One region of the Bacillus sp. GW823-FHT06A11 genome, then DNA from elsewhere that is predicted to be linked to it. Evidence: predicted binding sites of a transcription regulator. Region 1 holds the regulator's gene; each other region holds the start of a gene.
What was found. Region 1 encodes LexA, which represses DNA repair genes until DNA is damaged. Its sites were predicted from a motif close to CGAACATATGTTCG; they were not measured.
Positions count from the first base shown of each region.

Region 2: a site for LexA is predicted at 2,675-2,688, ahead of ruvA (Holliday junction DNA helicase RuvA). Genes of this name have one in related genera too.
Region 3: a site for LexA is predicted at 1,955-1,968, ahead of AC1Q8L_RS17565 (Y-family DNA polymerase). Genes of this name have one in related genera too.
Region 4: a site for LexA is predicted at 2,960-2,973, ahead of AC1Q8L_RS01165 (YolD-like family protein). Genes of this name have one in related genera too.

Region 1 covers NZ_JBXAHS010000006.1:219,605-225,849, forward strand. Annotated here, with positions in the region: gene AC1Q8L_RS24775 (bifunctional metallophosphatase/5'-nucleotidase) at 1-343, shown strand, start outside; gene AC1Q8L_RS24780 (DUF896 domain-containing protein) at 384-623, opposite strand; gene AC1Q8L_RS24785 (YneB family resolvase-like protein) at 669-1,325, opposite strand; gene lexA (transcriptional repressor LexA) at 1,467-2,087, shown strand; gene AC1Q8L_RS24795 (DUF4097 family beta strand repeat-containing protein) at 2,179-2,982, opposite strand; gene AC1Q8L_RS24800 (DUF1700 domain-containing protein) at 2,983-3,525, opposite strand; gene AC1Q8L_RS24805 (PadR family transcriptional regulator) at 3,518-3,841, opposite strand; gene glnA (type I glutamate--ammonia ligase) at 4,460-5,794, opposite strand; gene glnR (transcriptional repressor GlnR) at 5,843-6,232, opposite strand.
Region 2 covers NZ_JBXAHS010000002.1:376,720-382,964, reverse strand. Annotated here, with positions in the region: gene queA (tRNA preQ1(34) S-adenosylmethionine ribosyltransferase-isomerase QueA) at 1-763, opposite strand, end outside; gene AC1Q8L_RS10450 (DUF2905 domain-containing protein) at 783-983, opposite strand; gene ruvB (Holliday junction branch migration DNA helicase RuvB) at 980-1,981, opposite strand; gene ruvA (Holliday junction DNA helicase RuvA) at 1,987-2,604, opposite strand; gene AC1Q8L_RS10435 (iron-hydroxamate ABC transporter substrate-binding protein) at 2,793-3,737, shown strand; gene AC1Q8L_RS10430 (BofC C-terminal domain-containing protein) at 3,749-4,279, opposite strand; gene AC1Q8L_RS10425 (hypothetical protein) at 4,710-5,144, shown strand; gene AC1Q8L_RS10420 (YhcN/YlaJ family sporulation lipoprotein) at 5,178-5,822, opposite strand; partial or broken gene AC1Q8L_RS10415 (peptigoglycan-binding protein LysM) at 6,001-6,245, opposite strand, start outside.
Region 3 covers NZ_JBXAHS010000003.1:646,809-653,053, reverse strand. Annotated here, with positions in the region: gene AC1Q8L_RS17570 (serine hydrolase domain-containing protein) at 95-1,252, shown strand; gene AC1Q8L_RS17565 (Y-family DNA polymerase) at 2,012-3,277, shown strand; gene AC1Q8L_RS17560 (YolD-like family protein) at 3,274-3,615, shown strand; gene AC1Q8L_RS17555 (zinc-dependent alcohol dehydrogenase) at 3,694-4,827, opposite strand; gene sasP (small acid-soluble spore protein, SasP family) at 5,073-5,285, shown strand; gene AC1Q8L_RS17545 (DUF3231 family protein) at 5,580-6,095, shown strand; gene AC1Q8L_RS17540 (YndM family protein) at 6,131-6,245, opposite strand, start outside.
Region 4 covers NZ_JBXAHS010000001.1:270,307-276,551, forward strand. Annotated here, with positions in the region: gene AC1Q8L_RS01140 (DUF6944 family repetitive protein) at 1-183, opposite strand, end outside; gene AC1Q8L_RS01145 (SDR family oxidoreductase) at 427-1,134, opposite strand; gene AC1Q8L_RS01150 (hypothetical protein) at 1,277-1,477, opposite strand; gene AC1Q8L_RS01155 (hypothetical protein) at 1,522-1,857, opposite strand; gene gerPF (spore germination protein GerPF) at 2,065-2,280, shown strand; gene AC1Q8L_RS01165 (YolD-like family protein) at 2,489-2,824, opposite strand; gene AC1Q8L_RS01170 (hypothetical protein) at 3,146-3,367, opposite strand; gene AC1Q8L_RS01175 (hypothetical protein) at 3,322-3,552, opposite strand; gene AC1Q8L_RS01180 (hypothetical protein) at 3,801-4,019, opposite strand; gene AC1Q8L_RS01185 (peptidylprolyl isomerase PrsA) at 4,340-5,191, opposite strand; gene AC1Q8L_RS01190 (glycoside hydrolase family 25 protein) at 5,394-6,245, opposite strand, start outside.

The DNA of each region.
Region 1 (6,245 bases):
AGATGGATCCATCATCGTAAGTCCTACCTACATAGAACCAAAACCACAACATTATAATTATGATATGTGGGAAGGGATTTCATATGTATTAAACATTTCAAAACCAATTGGTGAAAGAGTAGAATCTTTACAGCATAACAGTGCTCCTCTTAATATGAATGAAGAATATGAAGTTGTAATGAATAATTATCGTGCAAGTGGCGGGGGAAATTTCTTTATGTTTCAAAACAAACCGGTAGTAAAAGATATACCCACAGATATGTCTGAACTTATCGCTAATTATATATTGGAACATAAAACGATAGAAGCAACCGTTAATAACAACTGGAAAGTTATTAAATAACGATTTTTACAAATAAAAAAAGATGGGCTTCGCCCATCTTTTAATTTAATTTTGCATTATCTTGCTTTTTTAAAGCTTTTAATTTCGTCGGTGTAACATCTGTACCTTCTTCGTTAACAACTTTAATTCCTTTAAGTTCGTTTAACATATTTTGACGAAATCCTTTTAAATATTGTTCACGTAGCGATTGACGCTCACGTTGCTCTTCTTCAGTTAAACCTTCAGCTTTTGCTTTTTTCGCTAAGAAGTTAATGCGTTCAACGAGTTCGTGATTAATCATCTCGAATCCCCCTTCTAATCAAAACTGATTATTATCATACAATAGTTACTCTTCTTTATCAAGCAATTGCTTCGTATACTCTACATATCTACGATGTACAGTCGCCTTTGAAACATTATGACCAAATCCACGTAATGTTGCTGCAATTTCTTCAAACGTGAGTTCACTTTTTCGCAAACGTACAATTTCCTCAATTGGCACTTCTTTTTTCTCTCTTCCTACACTTAAATGACGATTTTTTAAATTATTTTCTGGACGATAACCTTTTTCTACTGCACGTTGCATACCTCGTTTAATTTTCAAATTATGAATCTTTCTTTGATATTCTTCAACAATACCAATAATATCTAATACCATCGAATCAGAATCCGACAATTGTAATTCACCATTATGTGTATGCGTATATACTTTTATGCCTTCTTTATGTAAACAATGCATTAATGCGATCTTCGCATTTCCTCTACCAAGGCGCGTTTCATCTTGTATAAGTAACACATCAATTTGTTCGTCTCGAATTGTATCCAGCACCTCTAATATACCGTCACGTTCAATTGTATATCCACTAGCCTGCTCTTCAATCACCTTAGTAACATTCATTTGATAGCGCTCAGCTAAATGCAATAATTCATCTTTTTGACGTAATAATGATGTTTCTTGCGCTTCTTTCGTTGTACTCACACGTGCATAAATAATTGCATTCATTTTGAACCCCTCTTTCTCCCTATTATTTCCCTATAGTGTAACATAAATCCGCCATTTGTTCGAACTTATGTTTGTAGAATGTTTTTTCACATGTTATACTTATTAATAAGAAAAATGAAAGAAAACGAGGTGTTAGAAAACATGGAAAAGTTAACGAAACGCCAGCAAGACATTCTCGACTTTATTAAGCTAAAAGTACAAGAAAAAGGATATCCACCTTCCGTACGTGAAATTGGTCAAGCAGTCGGCCTCGCTTCTAGTTCTACAGTGCACGGACATTTATCACGATTAGAAGAAAAAGGATACATTCGACGCGATCCAACAAAACCACGTGCCATTGAAATTTTAGGTGAAGACCGAATGGATACGGAAACACAATCTGTTATTCAAGTTCCAATTGTCGGAAAAGTTACTGCCGGTTTACCAATTACAGCGGTTGAAAGCGTAGAGGAACATTTCCCACTTCCAGCTAGTATTGTTGCTGGAGCAGACCAAGTGTTCATGTTACGTATTTCTGGAGATAGTATGATTGAAGCTGGTATTTTCGATGGAGATTTAGTTGTTGTTCGCCAACAACAGTCTGCATATAATGGTGAAATTGTAGTCGCTTTAACAGAAGATAACGAAGCAACTGTTAAACGTTTCTATAAAGAAAAAGACCATTTCCGTCTACAACCAGAAAACTCTTCATTAGAACCTATCATTTTAAAACAAGTGTCAGTTATCGGGAAAGTAATTGGCGTATATCGTGATTTACATTAAAAATAATAAAAAGAAGATAATTACCTTATTTATATACGGTAATTATCTTCTTTTTTGTATTTTGATAGATTTCCATACATTCTATTTCTTATTAACGAGTTTCAATCGTCACATCTCCCGCAGCCGTTTTACCGCTAATCTTTTTACTACCATTGCCAATTGTTACGTTATTATTTTCTTCATTAAAAATTGTTACATCTCCGGCAGCACTTTGCCCAGTAATTACCGCATCTTGTGGTTTTTCCGATAAAGTAATATCTATGTCTCCCTCAGTTGAACTTGCTTCTAGATTATACTTGGAATCATGATCTCGAATATTTATTTCCCCACTTTTTGTTTTTGCGGTCACTTTCCCTAATACCTTCTTAAAGTTCACCTCACCAGCTTTTGTCGATCCTTCCACATTCTTAGCCGTTACTTGTTTCAACTCTACTTCTCCAGCAAGTGTTCTAACACTTACGCTATCACTTTTCACATCACTCATTTCGATTTGTCCAGCAGATGAATTTACTTTTACATCTTGATAAGCGCGTTCAGGCACAAGGAGAGTCAATTTAGACGTTTGAAACCTAAAATCATAAAAAGAAAAATCAAATGAAGCACCTTTTTCTCTTTCCCCAATAATTTTTAATGTGTCACCATCTTCTGCAATACGAATCTCTTGTTTACGTACATCTCCTGATTGCTTTACATAAAAAGAAGAATCAGGAGATTTTTGGATAACAATATCTCCGGCATCTAACTTAACTTCTATATTTTTTAATGTTTCGTTTTTAATTACATCTTCTTTATCGCCTTTTTCAGCAGTTTGTACTGCTTTTTCATATGTTTGGGAAATTCCTATTACTCCAATAATGATACAAGCGATAGCGATTAAAAATAGTTTTTTCATCATTTACTCTCCTTTTATCATTTTGAAGTTCCATATTACATATCGTACACACAATCTCTTAAACCACTTTGTACTATAAAAAGCGATAATACATAACAATAAACCTACTCCAACAAACGTTATACTAACGAAAAGATCCAACCATATAAAAGTACCCATAAATACTTTTCCAATAACGAAAAATGGTGTTACTACACTAGCAATACCACCAATCCAAAAAGAAAATATAAAAGCAACAATTGCGACTAACGGGCCTAACACAATAATAAAATTAAACAAACTAAGTCCAATCGCTGCCATAACAGCTCTTGTCACATTTGAAGTCGATGGATTTTTTTTCATTTCATCGAAGCGATACATCGCAAGTAACTCTTTTGCGATTACTTTCGGAGAACCAAGGCCCTGAATTATTTCTGATTCAGTTTTCCCCTCTTCTAGTCCAAACTGAAAGTGCTCTTCATAATCCAATAAAATATCTTGCCTCTCTTCCTCTGGTAACTTTCTAAGATAACTTGATAATTCTTTAAGAAACCCTTCTTTACTCATCCCATTCCACCCCTTCAATAATTTCTTGTACCCCTTTCGCAAAATCACGCCATTCTGTTACTAACAAATGAAATTGCGTCTCCCCTCGCTCTGTTAATTGATAATATTTACGAGGTGGCCCTTCCGTAGATTCCTTTAAATACGTTTGAAAATACCCTTCTTTCGTCAAACGACGTAATAAAGGGTATACTGATCCTTCCGATATTAAAAATTTATTAGAGATTTGCTGAACAAGTTCATAACCGTAACTATCTTTACGTTTTACAAGTGCTAATACACAAAGTTCAAGCACACCTTTTTTAAACTGAACGTTCAAGTGCCATCCTCCTTCCCTATCTTAGTACTGTTCAATACACGGTACCTGATTTATCCATAATATACCACTTAGTATTGTTTATTGCAAGGTACTAAGCTATATTTATTCCCTAAATTTAGAAAATGAACTAACGAAATTCTGAATAAGACTGTGTTATAACTGAGCATCATTACGTTAATATCATTGAGTAATAATCTGATTCACAAGCCACAAACTTATAGCCTTGCAGATGAGGACATAAAAATCATCGCTCGCGTTGTACAAGGCAGTAAAGAATTATTAAGTTTTAGCACAAGTGATTAAAAAAGATAAGATCAATTCTTTTGAAAAGATTTTCTTAGTAACATGATTCAAAATAACCAAAAACAATCCATTATCTAGTAGTTAACATATCCAATAACTTCACTAAAAAAGCCCTGATACCGTAGTATCAAGGCTTTTTCATTTCACAAATTATATAAAACTTACATTTATCTGATAATGTTTTTCTATGATATCACTACTTGTTATTAATTATTGGCTTTTATGTGGCTGTTTTTCATTTTGCAACCATATAAAATTGTAATAATAGGGAATTAAAAAACCCTTGATACGAGTTGTATCAAGGGTTCAAGCCTCTTAGTAAAGAGACATATATTGATCGCGTTCCCATTGGTGAACTTGTGTTCTAAAGATATCCCACTCAATCTCTTTCGCTTCGATGAAGTGCTCAAGTAAGTGTTCTCCTAGTGCACCGCATACTACTTCATTAGATTGTAATGTAACTAACGCTTGCGCTAATGTTGCTGGTAAGTCAACGATACCTGCTTCTTCGCGCTCTTCTTTTGTCATTACATAGATGTTACGGTCTACTGCAGCTGGTGGAGTTAATTTGTTTTTAATTCCATCAAGACCTGCAGCTAATAATGTAGCCATTACTAAATATGGGTTTGCAGCTGGGTCAACACTACGTACTTCTACGCGTGTACTAATACCACGAGATGCAGGGATACGTACTAACGGGCTACGGTTTTGTGCAGACCATGCTACGTAACAAGGCGCTTCATATCCAGGTACTAGACGTTTATATGAGTTTACAGTTGGATTTGCTATCGCTGTAAATGCTGGTGCATGTTTTAAAATACCTGCGATGAAGTGACGAGCATCATCACTTAGTTGTAAGTCACCGTTTGCATCAAAGAATACGTTCTCACCATTTTTAAATAATGATAAGTTACAGTGCATACCTGAACCGTTCACACCGTATAGTGGTTTCGGCATAAATGTTGCGTGTAAACCATGTTTACGAGCAATTGTTTTTACAACAAGTTTGAATGTTTGAATGTCATCACATGAGCGAATTGCATTTGCATATTTAAAGTCAATTTCATGCTGCCCTGGAGCAACCTCATGGTGAGATGCTTCAATTTCAAATCCCATTTCTTCAAGTTCAAGAACGATATCACGACGACAGTTTTCCCCTAGATCCATCGGCGCAAGGTCGAAGTATCCACCGTTATCGTTTAATTCTAATGTTGGATTTCCTTTTTCATCAACCTTAAATAGGAAGAATTCTGGCTCTGGTCCAAGATTGAAGTCTGAAAATCCTAAAGCTTCCATTTCTTTTAACACACGTTTTAAGTTGTTACGTGGGTCTCCATCAAATGGAGTGCCATCTGCATTGTAAATATCACAGATTAGTCGAGCTACCTTACCTTTTTCAGCTGTCCAAGGGAAAATTACCCAAGTGTCTAAATCAGGATATAAATACATATCAGATTCTTCAATACGTACGAAACCTTCAATCGAAGATCCATCAAACATCATTTTGTTATCAAGAGCTTTCGTTAATTGTCTCACTGGAATCTCTACGTTTTTAATTACCCCTAAAAGGTCCGTAAATTGTAAACGGATATACTTTACATTCTCTTCTTTCGCCAAACGGAAAATATCTTCTTTTGTGTATCTAGACATTATAAATTCCTCCTTAGTCCCTCTAATCGCCTTCAGAATCAGTTATCTTTAGTGAAAAAATCTTGAAATGTCACCTTGTCGCAATGAAGTTCGATTGAATCTACCTGTATGTTGTAATTCATCTCGAAGTATTTTGCGAAGCTCAGTTTTTGAAATTTCTTTCGTTTCTTCTTTTACTTTCACTGCTTCTGTTTGATTTTCTTTCATTAGTAACACTTGCTTAATACCAGCCATATTCAAGCCTTGATCTAACAAATCTTTAATCTCTAACAACTTATCTACATCGTTAAATGAAAATAATCTACGATTCCCCTTTGTACGGGTTGGAGAAACAAGATTATGCTCTTCATAGTAGCGAATTTGACGTGCAGACAATTGTGTTAAATCCATAACAATACCAATTGGAAACAGCGGGGCAGAACGTCTATCTTCTTTCATTTTTCAGTTCCTC
Region 2 (6,245 bases), on a different contig from region 1:
TCGTACCTACAGTAATAATACGTCCACCATTCTCTTTCACACGATTTAATAATGCCGCTGTCTCTTCAGACATATGGTAATATTCTGCGTGCATATGGTGTTCTTCAATCGTGTCTGCAGAAACTGGTCTAAATGTTCCAAGCCCTACGTGAAGTGTAATGAATGCCAACTGAACGCCTTTTTGCTTTAACTTCTCAAGTAACTCTTCTGTAAAGTGAAGTCCCGCAGTCGGCGCTGCTGCTGAACCGATTTCTTTCGCATATACTGTTTGATAGCGATCGCGATCTTCTAGCGTCTCTTTAATATATGGAGGAAGTGGCATTTCCCCAAGTTCATCTAAAATTTCATAGAAGATGCCGTCATATGAAAATTCAAGCTGACGTCCACCTTGATCTGCAGTTCCTGTGCAAGTTGCTTTTAATTTCCCTTCGCCAAAAGAGATAACAGTTCCTTCTTTTACACGTTTCGCTGGCTTTACAAGCGTTTCCCACTTATCGCCTTCTTCTTGTTTTAAAAGAAGTACTTCAATGTGCGCGCCTGTATCTTCTTTCACACCGTGCAAACGAGCAGGCATAACTTTCGTTTCATTTAAAACTAAGCAATCCCCCTCATGTAAGTAAGAAAGAATGTCCGTAAAATGTTTATGTTCAATATCACCTGTTTCACGGTCTAACACCATTAATCTTGATGTTTCACGATCTTCTAACGGGACTTGTGCAATAAGTTCTTCTGGTAAATGAAAATCAAACAGATTTATATCCATAGCTATATCCACCTATTTCTTATTTAAATCGATTTATTATATACATAATAAAAGATAGTACAATACTTAACACAATACATGTAATGATAGGAAAATAAAAGGTAACGTTTCCTTTTTTCACAAAAATATCGCCTGGAAGCCTGCCAATGAACTTCCAAGCTAATCCAACAACGATGAGTAAGATTCCCGCTGTAATAAGCATTTTGGGCATCTCCATCATACTTTTGGCATCTCCATTCCGAAATGTTCATACGCAAGCGGCGTTACAATTCGGCCCCTTGGCGTTCGTTGTAAAAAGCCAATTTGTAATAAATACGGCTCATACACATCTTCAATCGTATGAGATTCTTCTCCAATTGTTGCTGAAACCGTTTCTAATCCAACTGGACCACCACGGAATTTCTCAATAATACCAAGCAGTAATTTATGATCAATATGATCTAGACCTAATTTATCTACTTGCAGTAGCTCTAATGCCATTTGCGTAATTTCCATCGTAACCGTTCCGTTACCACGAACTTGCGCGAAATCACGTACACGTCTTAAAAGACGATTCGCAATACGAGGTGTACCACGAGCACGTCTTGCAATTTCTAATGCAGCTAACGAATCGATTTCAACTTCAAACACTTCTGCTGTACGTTCAACAATCGCAGAAAGCTGATCTACTGTGTAGTACTCTAACCTTGAAAGTACACCGAAGCGGTCACGAAGCGGTGCCGATAATGCTCCGGCGCGTGTCGTTGCTCCAACTAATGTAAATGGCGGTAAATCTAGGCGTACAGAACGTGCTGAAGGCCCTTTTCCAATTACGATATCAAGGCAAAAGTCTTCCATCGCAGGATACAATACTTCTTCAATTGATCTATGCAAACGATGAATTTCATCAATAAATAATACATCCCCTGGCTGAAGCGCTGTTAATACAGCAGCTAAATCTCCTGGTCTTTCAATCGCGGGACCTGAAGTTGTTCTAACATTAACGCCCATTTCATTTGCAATAATATTCGCAAGCGTCGTTTTACCAAGACCTGGCGGTCCATATAAAAGCACGTGATCTAACGTTTCTTCACGCATTTTCGCTGCTTCAATAAATACTTCTAAATTATGTTTCGCTTTATCTTGGCCAATATACTGACGGAGCGTCTGTGGCCGTAATGAATATTCTAAATCCGCATCTTCATATGCAGATTCCCCTGAAAGGAGACGTTCGTCCATTATACTCACCTCTTACCATTTAGTAAAAGACTAAGTGCCTTTTTAATATACTGATCCGTCGTTAATGATTCTTTTAATAACTCTGGTACAACGCGAGAAACTTCGCGTTCTGCGTATCCAAGTGCGCGCAGAGCTTCCAGTGCCTCATCAAGCTCAGCTGATGAACCTTTCTTCTCATCAAAACGTTCTGTGTCTGAGAATAAATCCACAAATGCATCTGGTACGACATCTGCTAGTTTTCCTTTTAAATCTAAAATCATTTGGCGTGCTGTTTTCTTTCCGACGCCTGGGAATTTCACTAAAAACTTCTCATCTTCATGCTCAATCGCTTGAACGACCTGTCCTGTTTGACCAGAAGCTAAAATTGCAAGAGCGCCTTTTGGCCCAATGCCAGACACGCCTAACAACTTTGTAAATAATAAACGCTCTTCACGTGTTTTAAACCCGTAAAGTGCCATAATATCTTCTCTCACATAATGATATGTATAGACACGGATTTCTTGCTTACTTCTTTGAAATACATACGGATTCGGTGTGAAAATTTGATAACCAATTCCATTATGGTCAATTACGACATATTCCGGCCCTACATACTCCACGTAACCTGTAACATATTCAAACAAAATACGATCTCTCCCTCTTAAATCATGTATTCCATTTTAACATATTTAATGATAGAAAAGCGAGACTGCCCCAACAAATGTTCTCCACTTGAAACTTCTGTTATTTTCCATTGACAGAAAGGTTAAAGCACCTTAATATACAGAGGTCGATAATGATTATCAATACTAATTAAAGGGGTTACATCAGGATGAAACGTAAGCTATTTATTTTATTTACTATTATGCTTGTTGTTCTTTCTATCGTTGGCTGTTCTTCTCAAAAAGAAGAATCAAAAGCAAAAGAACAACCGAAAACAAAAGTTGTAAAACATGCTAAAGGTGAAGCTACAATTCCAGTAAATCCAAAGAGAATTGTTGACTTATCTGGATCAACAGAAGAACTATTACTTCTTGGACACAAACCTGTTGGTACAGCAAATACATATAAAGATAAAATCCAAAATCACTTAACAGACAAATTAGATGGAGTAAAAGCAGTTGGTTGGTACTGGGCACCTAAAGTTGATTTAGAAGCTGTTACTGCTTTAAAACCAGACTTAATAATTTTAAACAACCGTCAATTAAAAATTTATGATCAACTAGAAAAGGTTGCACCTACAGTTGTTCTAGAAACAAACTTAGAAGACTGGCGTGGTAAGTTTAAAGAAGTAGGTAAGCTATTTGACGAAGAGAAGAAAGCAGACAAATGGATTGCAGACTACGATAAGAAAGCAGACTCTTTATCTAAAAAAATTAAAGAGAAAACAAAAGATGAGAACTTTATGTTCGTTGCAGTTACACCTCAAAACTTCCGTGTATACGGCAGCTTCGGATACGGTGACATCATCTTTAACGACTTAAAACTTCCTGCAACAAAAGGTACAGATTTAAAACAAACGATGGCGCAAGTATCACTAGAAGGTCTAGTTGCATTCCAGCCTGATCAAATGTTTATTGTAAACTTCGGCGGCGAAGCTGATAAAGTGTACGAAGACTACAAAAACAGTGCTGTTTGGAAAGACAATAAAGCAGTTAAAAATAATCACGTATATGAAGTATCAAATGAAGTCTTCAATACGAAAGCATTCAATCCAATTGGAAAAAATATGCTAATTGATGAAATCGCAAAAGAAATTTTAGCTAAAAATAAGTAAGAAAAAGCAGCTCACCATGAGCTGCTTTTTTTCTTATTTTGCACTGCGTATTGTTTCATTTTTTCAATCGTCTTTACAAAACCTTCTTTTGATTTAATCCGAATACCACGCTTCAATTTCGCACGCTCATAACTCTCAAGCTTTTTCATATCAATTTGAAAGAAAGAATGGATCGCATTATCACTTTTTGGCACACCTTTGAAAATTTGTAATATCCCTTCCTCTGAAACACCAAAATATCCGCTCGTTTTCAATAACGGAGAAATATCATCAACTTTCTTTTGTAATACGATTTGTACATCATCACGATCAACAAGTTGCCATTCTTTATATTGCTGTAAAAACTTTTCTAAATCCGCTACTTTTTCTGTAAGTATTTCCTCACTTACTTCTCCATCAACATACATACGCTCTAATAAAATTGTAACCTCAGGTTCTTTTTCCGTTACTTCTGGTACTGGCCCTTCCGCCTTCACATTCGTTTCATAAACGAAACAAAACATCATAACGAAAGCTTGCATCGCAATCAGTATCCATTTCATTTCCGTTCACCTCTTTTAGGCAAGATCATACTTTCATTAGTAGTTTTTCCGGAAATGGGGGTTTTATCCATATTACATTTCTTTCGAAAAATAAAAAATGCAGATAAGGGTTTACCTCATCTGCATGTATCATTTACTTTTATATAAAATGAAAGACGCCTGCAAAGCAGGCGTCTTGATGCGTTTACGGCGAGAGACCAGGCGACCACATTCGCGTGTTTAGCACTTAAGCATATCTCTCGTCTTACGTAAATTAGCTCATCGCTTTGTTAATATAACATTAATAAATTATAAGTGCAACATGTTTATAAAAATATTTTATTCCCTCTTTTATCCAACTGAATAATATGTAAATTATAAATTGATAAAAGTAATATATATATTACAATTAATATAACAGCGAAATCATAATAAACAGGAGATGGATATTGTGAAAAAAATAAAGGATGAACGTCTCATTCTGAAAACATTAAAAAACATACGTATTGCCTTTCTTTTTCAATCGCTTGGTATAATTGGCATTTTAGGCTATATCGGATTCACTGAAGGAATGGATCAAATTACGAAATCTCCATTATGGCTATTATTTATTCTTACAAGTATCGTCCTTAGTTATTTACAGTTAAGTGTTTCAATCGATGTAGAAGAAAGTGAAAAGGAAATAAAGTCAACTCCTTATTATAAACTTGTCTTCCGCTCCCTTATTGTAGGAATCGTTATGGCTATTATTTATATTATTTTCAGTCCAGAAAGACCACTGTTTGAAGCTATTTTAACAGGTAGTATTCTTTTCATATGCTTTTTAGTTTCTTACTCCGTTAGTTATTTTATTAAAAAACGTCGTTTACAAGACAACGATGAATAAAGAGGAAGGGCTCACCCTTCCTCTTTTGTTTTGTTATCGCACTGTACCAGTTAAACCGTAACGAATGTCTCGGAACATATTCACTATGTCACGATTAAAATCGTTTGTAACTGTACCGTTACGTAGACGCGTACTCATTGCATCGACACGAGTAAACATATCATTTCTTACAGAAACATATACGTTTCTGTTTCCAACTTCATTTGAAACCGCTTGACGAATTTCGTTCGCCATCGCCGTTTCATTTGTCACTGTGTTACGTGGTTTTACCGCAATCGCTACATCGTTTCCATATACAACTGTAGACACACGGTCTACGTTATTCATACGTTTCACACGATTTGTTATTCTTTCAGCTGTTTTACCATCATTGTTAATGTATGAATTGTTCATTGTAATATTACGAGTTGGATGCGGATTAGCAATTTGTCCATTGTAATTTACATCTCGATAATAATTGTATCCTGTATCGTTACGACCATTTCTATATGTTACATAATCTGTATAACGATCATTACGTGTCACATTATCACGATACTGGTGTGTATCATTATAAGATGTACGTTCGTAATTGTAGTTACGTCCATCCATTGCATTGTTATCTTTCGGTGTACCACATGCAGCTAATGCACTGGTAACTAACAAAGAAGCAGCAATCACTTTTACTTTCGTATTCAATACAAAAACCCCCTCTGTTAGAATGAGCTTCTCTACTGAAAAGCTCCCTCTTATGATGAGTAACAGAGAAGGTTTTTACACTGTTAATATTTCACTGGGAATTTTCTAGCACTTCATAAAAAAACTGCATTTTCTTAATTAACACGAATGCAAAAAAGGCGGGAATACTCCCGCCTTTTTAAACTTCTTCGTCCTCTTCTTCTGAAACGGGCTCTCCAAATACATTTGGTGGATCTGGTTGATAATACATCGTTCCTGGCTGTGGTGCATATGCAGACTGAGTTGGTTGATAATATAAAGGATTCGCATATTGCGGACCACCTGGTTGTGGACTATATAGTCTACTTTCTCCTCCGCATCCACAATCTTCCTCACCCTGCACAAGCGGCGGCATATTATTATCCATTGGCATCATATTCGGAT
Region 3 (6,245 bases), on a different contig from region 1:
CTTTTCATCATTTGGAGAATGGATAGCTGTGTGGTTCGTATATGACACTTCTATCAACTATCTATACAATTTTAATAGAAGAGAGGAATTTTTTATGAAAACACGCAGTAAAATTACATGTGCAAGTCTAGCACTTTTAATAGGTGGAAGTTCCCTGTTATACATAACAACAACATCAGTTGTAAAAGCAGAACCTACGCAAAATGTATCTAGTTCGTTACAAACAAGTACGCAAAGCGATCGTAATTCCGTTAAGAAAGCAATACGAGATGAACTGCAACTTGGATACCCGGGAATACTCGCTCAAATTTCTAAGGGTGGTAAAACTTGGAGTTATACCGCTGGGATAGCGGATCTGAGAACTAAGAAACCAATGAAAGCAGATTTTCGCTTTCGCATTGGTAGTGTGACGAAAACGTTCATTGCAACAGTTCTACTTCAATTATCTGGAGAGAACCGTTTGAATCTAGACGACTCCATTGAAAAATGGTTACCTGGCGTTATTCAAGGAAACGGATATGATGGTAACCAGATTACTATCCGTCAAATATTGAATCATACAAGTGGTATTGCTGATTATATAAATTCAAAAGACTTCGATATTATGGATACAAAAAAATCGTATACGGCTGAAGAATTCGTCAAAATGGGGATTTCTCTTTCCCCAGATTTTGCACCAGGAAAGGGTTGGTCTTATTCAAACACAGGTTACGTATTACTGGGGATTCTTATTGAAAAAGTAACTGGCAACAGTTATGCGGAAGAGGTTGAAAACCGAATTATTGAACCGCTTGATTTGTCAAATACATTTCTACCTGGTAATTCAAGCGTGATTCCAGGCACCAAGCATGCCCGTGGCTATTTGCAACTAGACGGAGCGAGTGAGCTAAAAGACGTTACTTATATTAACCCAGGTAGCTCGGATGGAGATATGATTTCTACTGCTGACGATTTAAACAAATTCTTCTCTTACTTACTAGGTGGTAAATTACTGAAGGAACAGCAGTTAAAACAAATGCTTACTACAGTTCCTACAAATAGGGAGGGAACCGGATATGGTCTTGGAATCCTTGAAATTAAGCTTCCGAATGGTGTCTCGGTATGGGGACACAGAGGTGGCGTTCTAGGGTTTTCCACTTTTGCTGGTGGAACACTTGGAGGCAAACATACATTGGCCGTCAATTCGAACAGTTTTAAGATTAATAATCCAGAGTCTTTTAAAAACGTTTTAATTGCTGAATTTAGCAAGTAGGCAAAAAGGAAAACTGGATACATTTATCATTTGTAATTTTAATCGGAATAGATTACCGATTAAAATTAGTATAGAGGGAATTAAGTATCTAGAAACAATCAATCCGATAATGAGAGGTGGCTAAGTAAAAGGATTGGTTTATATATTGTATTCTCTCCAGCCGATTAAAGAAGTAACAGATATAATGAGTGATTATTATGTATATATTATTGTAGTTGTGTTTGTATCGTCACTGATTATAAATTTGTATAAGGTGCGAAGTCTAATTTAGGACTTCGCACCTTTGCTGTTTAACAGCTTTTATTACTAAGCTATTAATAATAGCAAAAAGGAGAATGTAACTAGTTATGCAGATGAATCTTGGCACAGGTGCTATGTAGGAGATTTTGCTGAAAATAAATTTAGAAGAATATATGAATTAGAGACATGAAAGCTGAAATGAATTTTAGTAGTTTTTATGTTCATCAGTTACTTGAAATTCTAGCTGTTTTGTATACAGAGTTTTTCCCACCGTGATTGATAGCGCGTAAATATCATTCTTAATTATATGTAGTATGCATTGAGTGAGATTTTTTAGAACTAAATACAGTGTCATCTCCTAATGGTGAAAACAGTATTTGAATATTGTAGGGCTCTTAAGTGTTTTTAGATTTTTAAAGCCCGGTCATTTTAACCAAAATTTTCATAGAAACACCTTTAAAAAGAACATGAGTTCGTATATAATAAGAACGAATGTTCTTTTTGTTAGGAGTGATAACCTTGTATGATTATTCTCTTTTACCGAATCGTATTATTCTTTGTGTAGACCTTCGTAGCTTTTATGCAAGCGTATCATGTATTAAAAAAGGACTTGATCCAAGATATACAAAATTGGCTGTCGTAGGGGATGTGAATCAGAGCGGATCAATTGTATTAGCAGCAACACCGCCATTAAAAGCGTTAGGAATAAAGAAGATGGCTCGTTTGTACGAAATACCGAAGCGACCAGATATTATTATTGTGAATCCAATTATGCATACGTATATGAAGTGTTCAACTTTCATAACGGGTTTGGCTTTGCAGTATGTCGCACCGGAAGATTTTCATCAATATAGTATCGATGAATTTTTTATGGATATGACCGCAAGTATTCATTTGTTTGCCAGTAATCCGCGCGATTTTGCATTAAAGTTCAAGCGAGAAATATATGAACGTACAAGGATTGAAAGTACGATTGGTATTGGGCCTAATTTATTATTAAGTAAAGTAGCGATGGATGTGGAAGCGAAAAAGAATAGGGATGGAATAGCGCAGTGGACGTATGACGATATACCCGAGAAGTTATGGAGTATTAGACCACTCAGTAAATTTTGGGGTATATCGTATAAAACAGAAATGAAATTGAATCGAAAAGGTATACATACCATTGGAGAGTTAGCTCAGTATCCTTTGAAATATTTAAAGCAATCATTTGGTGTAATAGGAGAAGAATTACATCTACATAGTAACGGAATTGATTTTAGTAGAATAGCAGAAAAATACGTTCCAGTGACAACATCTATAGCGAAAAGCCAAATATTATTGCGTGATTATTCGGTAGAAGAGTTCATAGTTATTTTATTAGAGCATATAGAAGAGGTTTGTTATAGATTGAGACGAGAAAAGAAATGCGCGCAAACAATTCATTTTTCAGTTGGATATAGCAGGGAATACGGTGGGGGAATAAAAAAGGCACATACGTTAAATAGAGCAACAAATTTAACGATGGATATTTATAATGTTTGTACATATTTTTTATATGAGCGCCATACAGGAGAGCCGATTCGATCAGTAAGTGTTTCATTAACAAACCTTATTAATGAAGGGGAAGAGCAAATTTCGCTTTTCGATAACATTGTACAAAGAGAAAAAGAAATGAGATTAACGAAAGTTATGGACGAAATTCGAACACGATTTGGTAAGAACAGTATTTTACGAGGTATTTCCTACACAAGCGTCGCAACAGCAAGATATAGAAACACATTATTAGGAGGGCACAAATCGTGAAGAATGCTAATATGCCAAAAGGAAGAGGTATGGTAAAGTGGCAACCGTTTGCCAGTATGCCGGAGCAGTTCGTAGTTATTAAAGAAATGATAAAGGAGCAAACGAAAGCCTCGCGTCCAATTGTAACGCAAGATGAAAAAGAAATGATTGAAAATAAGCTATTAACTTCATTTTTAGGTGAGGAAGAGGTTTTACTTACATATTATAAAGATGGTTATTTATATAAAAATTACATAACAGTAGTGGAGATTAATCCATTAATAGAGACGATTACTTGTACGGATGCTTTTTGTAATAAGCGTACTTTTAAGTTTTTTGATGTAATTGAGATTGATTAGAATAATTTTCTATGCAGTAGGTTTATTTTTAGCAGTCTACTGCATAGAAAAATAAAAGGTTCAGTCACATAACAATTTTCAAGGTTTTAAAATAACTTTAATACAATCATCTTCACGATTATTAAAAATTTGATAACCGTAGCTTGCTTCTTCAAGGGGGATTTTGTGTGTAATAATCTCTTTTGGATCAAATTCTTTATTTGTTATTTTTTCAAATAGTTCCGGCATAAAATGAATAACAGGTGCTTGTCCCATTTTAAGATTAATATTTCTAACCCAAAATGCTCCGAGTGGAAATGCATTATAATTGCCACCATAAACGCCAGTCATTTGAACCGTTCCATATTTTCTTACGGCTTTCGTAGCGATTTGAATAGGACCGAGAGTTCCGCCTTGTAATTTTAACTTTTGTTCTAGAAATTCTAGTGGCGATTTTTTTCCATCCATGCCCACGCAATCAATGACTACATCGGCACCGCCATGTGTGATTTCCTTTAAATGTTCTCCCATATCGGGGAATTTTGTAAACTCAAATACCTCAACATTGTTAATCTTTTTTGCATAATTTATACGATAATCTAAGTAATCGACTGCGATTACGCGCTTAGCACCTTGCATCCAAGCAAATTTTTGTGTCATTAATCCAACAGGTCCACAACCTAGGACGATAACAGTATCACCTGGCTTAACACCTGCGTTTATTACACTCCAATAGGCTGTTGGCAAAACATCGGATAAAAACAGTAAAGATTCATCTTCAAGTTCGCATGATTCCGGTATAACAAATGGAGTGAAATTTCCAAAAGGAACTTTTAAATATTCTGCTTGTCCGCCTGGATGGTTACCAAATTTCTCTGTATAACCAAAGTATCCACCAGAATCATAATGAGGATTGGAGTTATCACATTGGCTTTCCATTTCATGTTGGCAATAGAAACAATGTCCACAAGAAACGTTGAAGGGGATGACAACACGATCTCCTTTTTTCACTTTAGTAACATCTGGACCAACTTCTTCAACAATGCCCATTGGTTCATGACCAATAATGTACCCTTGCGGTAAAGGCATGTTCCCTTGATATAAATGTAAATCAGAACCGCAAATAGCGGTTGAAGTAATTTTTACAATAATATCGTCTTTTTTCTCTAACTTCGCATCATCAACTTGTTTAACTTGTACTTGGTTTGGTCCTTGATAGGTTACAGCTTTCATCTCATATCTCCTTATAAATTATTTTTCATAATTTATATGTATCTCTTGGCAAAACAGAAATCTTTAGTAAAGAGAAATTTATACATATTGTTGTTATGAAAGTACGTTATAGTAGCTCTTCTTTCTTATGTCTTTGCCCTATTTTAAGAAGAAACTCAATATTTATACATAATTTAATTCCCATAAAAAGGATAATTATTATTTCATAATTTGTAGCATATTAAAAACATTGGAGGTGAAACGATATGGCAAATAATAATAGTGGAAGTCGTAATGAATTATTAGTTCGAGGCGCTGAACAAGCTCTTGATCAAATGAAATATGAAATTGCACAAGAGTTTGGTGTACAACTTGGTGCAGATACAACAGCTCGTTCAAACGGATCTGTTGGTGGTGAAATTACAAAGCGTTTAGTAGCAATGGCAGAACAACAACTTGGTGGTAGAGCTAACCGCTAAGTAAATTGGCATAAAATATAGCAAATATGTAAATCAATTTCTTTTGTGTATTCATAAAAATAAAAAACCTTATATTAAACAGATTCTCACTCAAAGATTATTGATAATCTTCTTTCATAATCTTTGAGTATTTTATTTGTAAACGACTTTCCTAAACAATAAACACGCAGTGTTGGAAAGGTGTTTTCCATGCATAGTAGAAAATCTTTTGCAGGAAAAAGCATACTTAAAAATTTGATTTCAATATTGAAATCAATATTTATTATGATATTTTCGAAAGGGAGGAATTTAAAAGTGGGTATTTTAAGTGGAAATCCTCAAAATGAACCGTTACATTACGGAGAAGTATTTGATATTTGGAGTTATCTTTTAGCAGCACAAGGTGCAATTGCAAGCCATCAAGTATTTATGAACCACACAGGTGACGAAGATTTGAAGAAGTTTTTAGAAAGCTTAATTGAAAATGATATGAATTCAGAAGTAGAAGAGTTAAAAACTCTTTTAAAGATTAATGGGGTAGCTTTACCGCCTGCTCCTCCAGAACGACCAGTTGCATCTATCGAAGACATTCCCCCAGGGGCACGTATTAATGATGTTGAAATTGCTGCTGCTGTATCTGCAGGGCTAGCAGCTGGACTTGTGACATGTAGTCAAGTGATGGGGAAATGTCTTCGAGAGGATGTAGGGATGCTATTTGGACAATTTCATATGAAAAAAGCGCAAGCAGGTGTAACGTTGCTGCGTTTAAGTAAGAAAAAAGGGTGGGTAGTTCCACCTCCATTACATGTAAGAAATTCTGATCAAGCTTAATAAACAAAAATAAAAAAGTGGCATTGGCCACTTTTTTATTTTTTAGATGTATCCTCAACTTTAGATTTATTTATTGTAGAAGAATCCATATATTCATCTGACATTTCCATAGCATATTTATCATGATGAATATGGTTGTGATTTCTTAAT
Region 4 (6,245 bases), on a different contig from region 1:
ATCATAATTGCTCGCAATGATTTGTAATATATACCCGAGGGCTTGTAATGAGCTTCCTACAATAACGAGATCCGATTCAACTTTCTCTTCTCCAATAAATCCTCTTGTCGTTCCAATTGCAGCTGTAAGGTTCCCACCTACTTGAAACCATGCCCCTGTAACTTTTAAACCGCTTGGATTCATTTTTATCACCTATTTAAATATTTTCTAAACCTTTCAAAATAAAGTGAAACTTTAATCAGTGGGGTTTTCTTCATCCCCCTCCTAAATTCTTTGCTTTCGCTGAATTTTGAGGTAGGGGTCTTACTAATCGGCAAATAGCGGAATAAATAAATTCCACCCTTAATCTTTTATTTTATTTTTTAAATGTAATTTTGTGAATGATATAATGTGCTACTAATATAAAAAGCACCTTAAAGGTGCTTTTTATATGCATGCTGGGCATGTCAGTGAATCTCCATTTTTATCTATTGTTATATTCAATATATATTGAGTTGCTTTATGTGACCAAGTTTCAGGTGTAGGTGATTCATTTATATATTGTGGCGCACATGACTTCAGCATTGGAGTACTAATACTCCCTCCAGGATCTAAAGCAACTACAGCCATGCCATGAGGTAATTCCAGTGCCATAGATTTAGTGATACCTTCAATTGCAAATTTTGAGGCACAATATGGCGCAAGCTCAGCTTCACCTTCTCTCCCCCAACTAGAACTCATATTAATGATAATTCCTTCTTTCCTAGCTACCATTGCGGGAACAAACGCTCTTATTACATTTACTACACCATTCACGTTTACATTCATTACATTTTCGAATTCTTGAGCCGTAATTTTCCAAAGTTGTGCATTTTGATTTACAATCGATGCATTATTTATTATCATATCGGGAGCCGTATGTCTATTAAGTATATAATTTGCCCAGTTGTTAACTTGCTGAGAATCTGAAACATCAATTACTTGAAAATCATGTATTTTACTGTACTGTTTTTTTAGTTCTTCAATTTTATCTTTTGAACGTCCACAACCATATATGTTCCACCCTAATTCATCAAATCGGTCAACCATCGCACGTCCTAACCCTTGTGTCACACCTGTAATAATTACAGATTTACCAATTTCTTTTCTCTGCATTTCTCTCATCCTCCTTCCCTATATCTTACTCTCTTCATTTTTATTCAGCCATTTACTATAGTATCAACTCAACTCATACTTTAGTAATGGTTTTGATATTGCATACATAAATAAAAAAAGTAACCATCATGGTTACTTTTTGCTATATATCTAAAAATTCATTGTTTATTTCATTATCGTTTTTACATTTCAACTTCTCTTTTCCACATTTTTCACACTGGTAAATATAAACTACACCTAATGTATCTTTTTTAAAATCCTCATTATCCTGCATCTTAATAAAAATATATTTATGTTTACAATGCGATTCACCCAAATAATTTTCAAACCACTTTTTCAACACAACACATTCCACCTTTATGATAGAACCTTTATTTAGCTGCCTTATTACATACTTTTATTTAAATATTCAATCTCATATTGCAATTTTTTAAATTGCTCAAAATGCATGGTAATAGATTGGCTACTACCATAATCAACATTTTGTTTCACTAATATAACACCCGTATCATGAAAAAGCGCTTCAAGTTCTTTCCTAATAGACACTTTCGCAATATGAGCTGTTTTAATTGCAGATAAAATTGCAATTTCATTAAACTTTAATTTTATTTCATTTGGACAAAATGCGTCTTCAACTAATATAACTTCATTACTATAAATTAGTGCAACAAGATTACTTGATTTGGCATCTGTTAAATCAACTTTTTTCATAATATCTTTCATTACATTTTGCCTCCTTTATTTTCGTATATATCAATTATACAAATTTTTTTAAAAAATTACTCAACTTTATTATATTAATTTTAACACACTTTTATTGAAATCCATGCTCCAAACGTTTTACTATTCCACAATTTTTATTATATGAACCATCTGGACTATAACTCCATATAGTAATGTTAACAACTTATTATAAAGCAGGTGAAAATTATGCCATCAGTTGTAGGGAATTTAGTTGTACAAAATAGTAATGGTTCATTTAACTTAGGTGATTTCTACAACGTTTCTCCAAAAGAAAATACGAAAGCTTATAATGGCTCTGGCGCATCAAACGTTGGTTTTGTTGTTAATACTTTTAGCGGTGTTAGCGCGACCAATACATTTGATTCTGACCTTGCAGATCAAAACCAAGTGGGTACAGCCTAATCTTATGTTCAACTTTTAGTATAGAAAATCTTAATTTGTCTATACTATAATCAGGCTGTTTGACAGCTCTTGTTGATTTTGGAGTACCCTATCTTTTTCTCCCTTTCCCTGGGGCTCAGCAGCTAGCACGAAGCTAGCTGCTTTTTCTTGTATTATTTGTCTCATAAATCAGAAATAAAAGAAGCTGCCATTTAATATTCAGCTTCTTTTACGTTATTTCAATAATATCCATAGCGTTAAATACGTAAGTTTTATAAAAGGCGTCTGTACAAATTACAATTTGTTTTACCGGATTGATATGTACAACAGTCATGTAGTTTGTTAGTATGTAACCATCTTCAAAATATGTTACCAATATTTCTTTCTCAGACAGTAATGACGTTAATAATTTATCAGAAATTCTCTCTTTTGCTTCGTTTGTTAAAAGCGGTTTTTGTACTTTTAATTTCTCTCCAATAATCTTTCTCATATTTAAAAGTTGTTCGGATATTACTGTAAACGGAACCCACTCTCTTTCTTCCTTTTGTATCTTTACATCGTTCATTTTTATCTCCTTGATCATTTATACATTTATTTAGCCATACTATCCCTTAGTTATTTTTAATACGCACTAAACTCGGATTTACTTCTAAACTATAATTAGGTTACCTCTCAAAAGAACATTCGTTCTTATTATAAACGAACTTACGTTCTTTTGAGAAGAGCCATACTTATTATTTTTTAACAAAAAACATAATTTTATTTATCTCCATACTTTTTTCCTTTATCAAATAAACTTCTCATTTCTTATGTAAAATGCATATAACAACTAAAAGGCGACTTCACACAAAGTGAAATCGCCTTTTCTTAAAAAATATTTCAATGTTTATTTTTCTATCCTAACTAATGTTCTTTCTGGAATACATAATTCATCTATATTAAAATGATTTATTTTTAATTTCAATTCCCCTACTCGTTCCTTATCTTCATCACCAACCCAACAACTGAATAATTCGAAATAGTCTCCATCTTCCAAATAACCTTCCATAATCTTGCATAAAGTTAAAAGTTTTTCTTTCGCTTCTTTTTTTCCTTTACGTTTTGCCACTCGACAAGTTCAATTCCCCAACTAGTTGAAACCTCATATATGTAATTTTTTTGGAATTGATACTCTTGTACCATTTCAAGCATACTTTCCTCTGCAAAACATGATCCAAAAACAATTACATCATTAGAATCGGGCTCCGTTAACGGAATTTCTACATTACAGCCTATGTAACTTGCTAAACTCATTTTATACTCCTCCAATATTCGTATAAAAAATACTTCATAGTATATTTATTTACTTAAATATAAAATCCCTGCCTAAACAAAAAAGTTTTAAATTTTTTCGTTTATTAACCATCTATAACTGAACACATATACTATGATGAACGAACTCACAAAGCATAAGAAAAGAGAGCATTTACAACACTCTCTTTTCTTACATACTCTATGAAACTTTACAAAACTGAATCAGTGATTTTTATTATTATATTTCATTACATATACTTAGGTTGTACTATTATATGTAACTCTCTCTCTGTATCCGCTTTTTTCGGATGACGAAAATAATTAAGTTCGTACTTTAACACTTTATACTCAACAATCCCGATTTTAATCCCTTTCGTTTCTTTTAATATAGCTAATAAATCACTTACATTTTCATCATATGACTCAAAAATTTTCGCGCCGCCCTCTCCTTGAAAGATTACTTTCATATATTCTCCCCACCTTAATTTATTGATGTGGTAAATGACGCGTTTAATACGATTCATTATTTATCCTAAAATTTTCACACCAAAAAGAACATCCTTTCCATTCGAATGCTCAGCTTTTTACTAATTATCCATATTAAATATTTATTCAAAAACATTATATGTATTATTTTTTAAACCATGTTCGATATCCATTATTTCCCATTGTAATTCTTAATATTTAAATGTAATATTGTATTGTCTTACTATCTATTTATAACTCACACACTAATTAGAAAAGGGAACTCTATATGAGTTCCCTTTTCTAATTATGATTACAATCATTATTTCTTTTCTAGAAATTTAAATGTATCTTTAAATTCTTTATTATTCACTTTAATATCAGCATCTTTCAATAAATCATTGACTACTTGTTGTTTCCATTTACCTGTCGTATCTTGTAGTCTTTGTTGTTCTAAATCTTTACGAATTTTTTCCTTTACTTCATCAAATGGCTTCAATTCTTTTTTATCCGTCACTTTAATAATATGGTAACCGTAAGTTGTTTTAACTGGATCACTTACTTGGCCTGCATCTAATTTATACGCAGCTTCCTCAAATTCTTTCACAGTTTGTCCAGGAGCAAAACCAGATATTTCCCCGCCCTGTTCCTTTGAACCAGTATCTTCTGAATACTGTTTTGCTAAGGCAGCAAAATCTTCACCATTATTTACTTTCTCCTTTACTTCTTTAGCTGTCTTTTCATCTTTCACTAAAATGTGACTTACTTTCATTTCTGGTTTATAGTTATTTTTCACATCTTTTTCTGTGACTGTTGCTTTAATCGCTTTCTCAAATGCAATTTCTGGCTTCATTTTTTCTTTTAATTCATCTTCATTTTTCAATCCAAGTTGTTCTAAAGTTGATTTAAAGTTCTCACCCATTTTATCTTTTGCTTCTTCTACTTTCTTTTTTGCTTCCTCATCCGAAACTTTATATTTATCTAACAATGCCTTACTTAACATCATTTGATATAAAGTACTTTCTCCATATTGTTGTCTTAATTCTTTACTTAATTCTTTCTCTGTAACATTTCCTACTTTTGATGTTACTACGTTGTCTGAAGAACCACATGCAGATAATGCTAGCATCACGCATGAAATAATTGTTCCAATAAATATTTTTTTCTTTTTCAATTCAAATACCTCACTTTTATCATTATGCAAATTAACTATACACAGGCATTGTGAAAACAGTGTGTTTTCTGCATGTAATTCATTTCATATGAGTTGACTATGTATCATGCATTTCCATTTTTAAACATAAAGAGTCTTCTTACTATTATGTATAGTAAGAAGACTCTTTACATACACCTCAAAAACAATACGGCTGCTATAGTTACTTAATACTTACATGTTCTTCAGGTATCCAACTATTCTGCCCGATATCTACCGCATTTCCCACTCTACCCCACACTCGAAAAGATGTCGATCCATCTATATTTCCTTTATAATTCATACATTCAGGCTCTTCATAATAATTTACTCTGTAGCCGACAGGATATTTCGAAGTTGCATAAAACCATTTCACCTTAAAATGTTTTAAATATGCCCACTGCTTATCGTTCCCTAAACAAATCATATCTTGCTCACCGCCTCCCCAATAACCTGTTAAGATTAAATATGGAATTTTCTGAGTGAGTGCACCTGTAAATTGAGGATTCATGGGGTTCTCATATAAATTTATTCCGTATCCATCAGGATATTTCGAAACTGCAATACCAATGCCATTCGGTTGCTGTTTATACACTATGTTAGATTGATTTGCTTTGTTCGAATCTATAAACCAAGAAAGTGACTTATTTCCTACTAATCGATTCAGATCACATTTCCCAATCCCAGGAACATTCCCTGAATCCGTATATTGCCAAATATCACATGGATATGCTGGCTTATTCCCTCCATAACGAGGGATCCATACGAAATCAGCTTCAATATTACGTGCTCCAAATGATAAATACATGTGATGCCCTACATATAACCCTACTTTTTCCGCACCTAAACGGCGTAATTCATCAATAAATGCCTGTGTCCCGCCTTGCATATCTGCCATCGTTTGAACTTCTACGTCCGCCACCCAAAACTTAGCTGATTGATCACCACGATTCCAAAAATCTTGTGCCTCTTTCTTTGCATCAGCAATAGATATAAAACGGCAAAAAGCATAATTACCGAATGGGATACTATACTT